Regions from separate parts of the Weizmannia sp. FSL W8-0676 genome, predicted to be linked through region 1. Evidence: riboswitches for the same ligand, from Rfam matches in the RefSeq annotation. Region 1 holds a riboswitch; the other holds the start of a gene.
What was found. Region 1 has a riboswitch for S-adenosylmethionine ahead of NST20_RS12645 (5-methyltetrahydropteroyltriglutamate--homocysteine S-methyltransferase). Riboswitches for the same ligand answer to the same signal wherever they lie in the genome.

Region 1 (3,522 bases):
CCAAAGCTAAAGAATCCACTTCTTTTAGGAATGGAAATTCACTTTTATATTTTGCAGGAGTCGGAAACTTTTGCTTTTTAAGCAATTCTTTATCATCCTTGAACTTTTCATACGTTTCTTTGCGTTCAGCTAACATCTTATTGTAGACAAAGCGAACACAACCAAATGTCTTAGCTAATAATGCGGATTGTTCTTTGTTTGGTAACAAACGAAACTTGAAAGCTTTGTTTTGCTTGGCCATATCAATTCACCTCACTTTGTGCGAAAAAATTTCGTATATATTGATTATATTGTAAAAAATCCGTACAATCAATATGAGGTGATAATCATGAGAGAAGAGAAAGAACGTGTAGAAATTCATATGCCTAAGACGATATTAGAAAAATTGGAGCAATATCAAAAAGAAAATGGGATTCCAACTAGAACAGCCGCAATCTTAGAATTGTTGAGAAAAGGATTGGAAAAATAACTTTGGCTAAAGCCAACCGAAATTCATCTCCCACCTACTCATTGGTGCGATTCGCACCTTCACATTCCTTGAGGATGGGAGACTTCTTTCGGAAAGCCGTTAAAAACCGGACGGACGATTATCATGCAATTTTGTTTGAAACCCGTCTGCTCGGGCAAAAAGCGGTGTGCATCAGCGGCGAGGAAGCAGTCAAAAAGTTTTATGACCCGGAAAAATTCAAACGAAACGGGGCTGTGCCAAAACGTATTCAAAAAACGTTGTTTGGCGAAAATGCGATCCAGACGCTCGATGGAAAAGAGCATCTCCACCGGAAAGCGCTGTTTTTATCGCTGATGGGGCCGGATGCGCAGCAGCATTTGGCATAAATGGTCCGGGCAGCATGGGAAGCGCGCATCCCCGAAAGGGAGCAAAAAGACCGTATTGTTTTGTTTGACATCCAACATGTGAAAAAGAAAACGCCTGCCGGTGAATGGCGGGCGTTTTCTTTTTTCTCAATCGTCTCTTCCCAAAATGCCGAGAATTTGCAAAATGTAAATAAACAGGTTGATAAAATCAAGGTACAGGCTTAAAGCCAAAAGCGGGACCATTTCCTCGGAAATGCCATGGTGCTTCATTTGGTTAAAGTCAAAAACAACATACAGGGAAAAAACAATCGCGCCAATGAAGGAGTACGCGAGCATCCCGGTTGAGGTTAACGGGCTGAAAATGCTGAATATTCCGATGAAGATCAGCGCCAACAATGCGACAAGCAATGCGGTGCTTAAAAAGCCAAGATCCCTCTTGGTAACGGCCCCAATAACACCCATCACGGCAAAAATGCCGAACGTGGAACCAAAAGCGAGCAGGACGACCTCAGCACCGGCCTGGGATGCATAATAAGCTACAATCGGATATGTCGTAATACCGGAAATAAAGGTGAAAGCATAAACGAACATATACCCGACGCTCTTTTTCCTTCTTAACCAGAAAGCGGCGATGACCATTGCAATTTCTGCAACCATCAGCGGCATCATAAGCGCAGGCGGAATGAATCTCCCCGTATATAAACCCGCCGTTGCAAACAGCAGTGAAACGGCAAAGACGCCAAGCACTTTCTGGAATACAGACCTTGATTGTATGGCCTCCATAAAATCCCTCCTTTGTTTTTCTTATTACTATTATATTTTCACATCGCCCCTGATTTCAATCTTTCCGTCCCATTTTAAAAAATTTTGCGAATGCCCTTGACAAAAATAGGTGGAACATTTAAAGTGTATTTAAACTAAATAATATTTAAAATTCTTATCCAGAGAGGTGGAGGGACTGGCCCCTTGAAGCCTCGGCAGCGGTCTTTTTTAAAGAACTGTGCCAATTCCAGAAAGCAATTGCTTGAAGATAAGAAGAGCGGACGGTTCTGTTTTGCAATCCATACCTCTTCTTATTGCCGAAGAGGTTTTTTTAATGGGCCCATGCAGCTAAAAGCAATTTCTTTCTGCGCACAGCAGCTGTTTTAAAAAATATGCAGAAAGAGGGAATCATGATGACAAAAACATTAACAAAAGCGCCGTACAGGGCAGACATTGTCGGAAGCTTTTTGCGCCCGGCCCGGTTGAAGAAAGCGCGGGAAAAATTTGCAGCGGGAACCATCCCGGCCGAAGACTTGCGTGCAATAGAAGATGAAGAAATCCGCCGCCTGGTCGACAAACAAATTGAAGCCGGCCTCGAAGCGGTAACGGACGGAGAATTCCGGCGGAGGTTCTGGCATACAGATTTCATGGAACATTTAAACGGGGTAAAAGGATACGTGCCGAACCATGGATACCGGTTTGTCGGCATCGAAACGGAAGCTTATGACGTCCGGGTAACCGGAAAAGTCTCCTTTAACCCGGACCATCCGCACATAAAAGATTTTATTGCGCTGAAAGAAATCGCCGGGGACAGGGCGGTTGCGAAAATGACTATTCCAAGCCCGAATCAGTTTTTCAATGCGGGAATCCGCAATGAAGACATTTACCCGGATCTTGAAGAATACGCAAATGATATTATCCAAACTTACCGGGATGCGATCAAAGCTTTTTATGATGCCGGCTGCCGCTACTTGCAGCTGGATGATGTTTATCTTGCCGGCCTGTGTGCACCGAAACTGCCGTTTGCAGACAGTGAGCTCGAAAGGGAAAGATTGATTGATCTCGCTTTACATGTAGCAAACAGCGTACTGGAAGACAAGCCGGATGATCTGACCATCACAACCCATCTGTGCCGCGGCAACTACCAGTCGAAATGGGCTTTTGAAGGTCCGTATGATAAAATTGCCCCGAAAATCTTTGCAAATGAAAAAGTAGACGGGTTTTTCCTTGAATACGACGATGAGCGTTCCGGCGGGTTTGAACCGTTGAAATACATTCCGGAAGGCGGGCCGAAAGTCGTGCTTGGCATTTTTACATCGAAAAAGGGAGAGCTTGAAGATAAAGTGCTGATCAAAAACCGGATTCGGGAAGCATCCAGGTATGTACCGCTCGAACAGCTTTGCATCAGCACCCAGTGCGGCTTCTCCTCCACCCACCACGGCAATCTTTTAACAGAAGAGCAGCAGTGGGACAAAGTAAAATATATTGTGGATACCGCAAAGGAAATTTGGGGATAAACCGGGAAAACCCGCTGGGGCAGCCAGCGGGTTTTTTATCATGATGGAGGCACGAATCCCTTTCCTGTCTGCTTGTTCATGATCGAAGCACACAGCCCTTGCTTTAATGCGAATGCTGGGCACGGTTGACATTCCCCCGAACCCCGTGTGCGTGGGCTGCTTCTTCAGCCGGCGATTTAATGAAAAGCGTAATCGCAAAAGAGACCAGGCAGAGAATCGTGATCGCATGGAATGTCGGCATAAAGCCCCCGAGAAGGGAAGCGATGACCGATCCGGATAATGCGCCGATGCCGAAGCCTTGGTAAATCACTGAATAATTGGCGCTTTGATTTTTCAGGCCGAAGAAGTCTGAAATAATAGCCGGAAATACGGTGACATTTCCGCCGAAACCGAAAGCAATCGCAGCAACACAGATAAAGAACAGGGCGAA
Region 2 (3,522 bases), 1.6 Mb from region 1:
TTGTTTCTTTTGAATTTTATTCTGGCAGGAACCGTTATTTTCCTCGAACGGCGGGATGTCGGCGCAACCTGGGCCTGGCTTTTGGTGCTGCTATTCCTGCCGATTGCCGGCTTTATCCTGTATTTGGTATTCGGGCAAAATTTAAGCCGCCGGAAAATTTTTGACTGGAAGGTACAGGAGAAGATCGGCATTAAGGAAATTTCCCAGCAGCAGATTGAACTGCTGCGCGAAAACCGGTTTCCGTTTCATGATGAGCGGACAGCCCAGTATAAGGATCTCGTTTATATGCTGCTGATGAATGACGGGGCGATCCTTTCCCAGGACAATCACGTCGATATTTTCACAGACGGCAGGAAAAAATTCCAGGCTTTATTTGAAGACATCCGGAATGCAAAAGACAGTATTCATCTTGTATATTATATTTTCCGGAATGACCGTCTCGGCCATGAATTGATTGAACTGCTGTCCCAAAAAGCAAGAGAAGGCGTAAAGGTGCGGCTGCTTTATGATGATATGGGATCGCGGATGCTGTTCCGCCGCAAATTTTTCCGGCCGCTGATTGAAGCCGGAGGGGAAGTGGCGTCCTTTTTTCCTGCCCGTATCCCGCTCATTAATTTGCGCGTCAACTTCAGAAACCATCGGAAATTGGCGATTATCGACGGACGGGTCGGTTATATCGGCGGTTTTAACGTCGGGGATGAGTATCTTGGCCTGAATAAAAAATTTGGTTATTGGCGGGACACGCATTTACGGATTGCCGGGAGCGCTGTTTATGCCATGCAGACCCGCTTTATTTTGGACTGGAATCAGGCGTCACCGCACGATGTAAGAGATGAAGAACGTTATTTCCCGGTCATCCCGCCGCAGGGGGAAACCGATATCCAAATTGTCTCAAGCGGCCCCGATTCCGAATGGGAGCAGATTAAAAACAGCTATATTAAAATGATCAATTCCGCCAAAAAATATATTTATTTGCAAACACCGTATTTTATTCCGGATGACAGCCTCCTGAACGCGCTGACGCTTGCCGCTTTATCCGGAGTGGATGTCCGGATTATGATTCCAAATAAACCGGACCATATGTTTGTCTACTGGGCGACGCTTTCCAACATCGGCCAGCTGTTAAAAACGGGCGTCAAAGTGTACATTTATCAAAATGGGTTCATCCACGCGAAAATGATTGTCGTAGACGGGAAAATTGCTTCCGTCGGCACGGCCAATATTGATGTGCGCAGTTTCCGCCTCAATTTTGAAGTGAACGCCGTGCTGTACGACCGCGAGCTTTCCGGCACACTTGCCGGCATTTTCCGGGACGACATGGCCAAATCAACCGAATTAACGCTCCATGTTTACCAGAACCGGCCGCTTTATGTACGGTTTAAAGAGTCCATTTCCCGGCTGTTATCGCCAATTTTGTAGAAGAAAAAGAAAATTTTTCAAAAAAAGGTTGACGGTTTGCCATTGGTCTTCTATAATCTTAAACAATAAGTCATTCAAAATTGAATTATGAAAAGAAACTCTTATCGAGAGCGGCGGAGGGACTAGGCCCTGCGAAGCCCGGCAACCTTCAGGCATTTGCCTGAAAAGGTGCTAATTCCTACAGACATGCGTCTGAAAGATAAGGGAGGAACTTACATACATTGTAACCCTCTTCCCTTACGAAGAGGGTTTTTCATTTCCTCTTCCATCTTTCGCAGGAAAATTTTAAAAAACCAGGAGGATTTAAAAATGACACAATCATCATTACAACCGGAAACTTTATTGCTGCACGGGGGCCAGGAACCGGACCCGGCGACAGGCTCGCGCGCCGTGCCGGTATACCGGACGACTTCTTACGTTTTTCCGGATACAGAACATGCAGAGGGCGTCTTCAATTTATCAAAAGAAGGTTTCATTTATTCCCGCCTTGGCAATCCGACTGTGGATGTGTTTGAAAAACGCGTTGCCGCACTGGAAGGCGGAACGGCGGCTGTCGGTTTATCATCCGGCGCGGCGGCCATTGCCTTCTCCATTTTGAATATTGTGCGTGCGGGCGACGACATCGTATCCGCCAGCAATCTTTACGGCGGCACATATAATTTGTTTGCCGTGACATTGCCGAAATACGGCATTAACGTCAAGTTTGTGGACGGGTCTGACCCTGAAGCGTTCCGCCAGGCGATCACCCCGAAAACGAAAGCATTGTATGCGGAAATTATCGGCAACCCAAGCCTGCAGGTGCTCGACGTGGAAAAAGTGGCGGAAGTTGCCCATGAAAACGGCATTCCTTTGATTGTCGACAACACGTTTGCTTCTCCGTATGGCTCGAATCCGATCAAATGGGGAGCGGACGTGGTTGTCCATTCGGCGACAAAATGGATCGGCGGACACGGAACGGCGATCGGCGGTGTTGCCGTTGACGGCGGGCATTTTGACTGGAACACAGAGAAATTCCCGGACTTCAGCGAACCGGATCCGAGCTACCACGGCTTGCGCTACGGCGTCGACACGGCACAGGCTGCGTTCGCCACAAAACTTCGCGTTCAGCTTTTGCGCGACTTCGGGCCGGCTTTAAGCCCGGACAACGCCTTTTTATTCCTGCAAGGGCTTGAAACGCTGCATTTGCGCGTGGAAAGGCATAACGAAAATGCGTTGAAAGTCGCGGAATTTCTGAAAAACCATCCGGATGTTGCATGGGTCAATTATCCGGGCCTTGAAGACCATCCGTCCCATGAGCTGGCGCAAAAATATTTAAACGGCGGCTACGGCTCCATTGTTAACTTCGGTGTGAAAGGCGGCCGGGAAACAGGGAGGCGCGTGATCGACAATATCAAGCTGTGGTCGCATGTAGCGAATGTCGGCGACGCGAAATCGCTGATCATCCACCCAGCAACGACTACGCATTCGCAGCTGAGCGATGAAGAACTGGAAAAGTCAGGGGTCACGGGTGATTTGATCCGCTTGTCTGTCGGGCTCGAAGCCGTCGAAGATTTGACAGCCGACCTCGATCAAGCCATTACAAAAGCGACGGCCGTTACAGCCCGGTAAAAGCAGGTAACGGGCCAGGCAGGTTCGTGCGAAGGCCGCCACGGCGAATGCCAACAGGCGATCCGGAAAACTTGCACGGGATCCGTTCCGGGCTGATCCCACTATACAATTTTGTCGGCACGGACGGCCTGCACACCTGTTCCGGATCGGGAGCTTATGGGTGCCGGCTGCACCGGAGACCGCCGGGCCGCTTGATGTTTTAAATGAACAAAACGCTTCAGAGGCGAATAGCGCTATATTGCAGGGAGGTTTTTGGATAAATGAGGGTGATTAAAGCAGCGCTGCTCGGCTTCGGGACGGTCGGCCAGGGCGTGTATGAAGCCGTCCGGACCCACCGGGAGCAGCTGAAAGAAAAGCTGCATGCCGAGGTAGAGATTGCAGCGGTTCTGATCAAAAACCCCCGTAAAAAGCGGAACATTGACAGTTCTGTGCTCGTCACGACGGACTTCCGGGAAATTCTTGCCATTCCCGGCCTTGAAGTCGTGTTTGAAGCGA

Region 2: it holds a riboswitch for S-adenosylmethionine, as region 1 does, so the genes downstream of both, NST20_RS03820 (O-acetylhomoserine aminocarboxypropyltransferase/cysteine synthase family protein) here and NST20_RS12645 (5-methyltetrahydropteroyltriglutamate--homocysteine S-methyltransferase) in region 1, are expected to answer to the same signal.

What each region holds. Positions count from the first base shown of each region.
Region 1 is NZ_CP151954.1:2,558,236-2,561,757, forward strand. It holds gene NST20_RS12625 (RNA-guided endonuclease TnpB family protein) at 1-241, opposite strand, end outside; gene NST20_RS12630 (ribbon-helix-helix protein, CopG family) at 329-469, shown strand; gene NST20_RS12635 (hypothetical protein) at 544-834, shown strand; gene NST20_RS12640 (Bax inhibitor-1/YccA family protein) at 961-1,596, opposite strand; SAM riboswitch class I at 1,748-1,850, shown strand; gene NST20_RS12645 (5-methyltetrahydropteroyltriglutamate--homocysteine S-methyltransferase) at 1,989-3,092, shown strand; gene NST20_RS12650 (OFA family MFS transporter) at 3,196-3,522, opposite strand, start outside.
Region 2 is NZ_CP151954.1:811,753-815,274, forward strand. It holds gene cls (cardiolipin synthase) at 1-1,419, shown strand, start outside; SAM riboswitch class I at 1,518-1,625, shown strand; gene NST20_RS03820 (O-acetylhomoserine aminocarboxypropyltransferase/cysteine synthase family protein) at 1,729-3,027, shown strand; gene NST20_RS03825 (homoserine dehydrogenase) at 3,288-3,522, shown strand, end outside.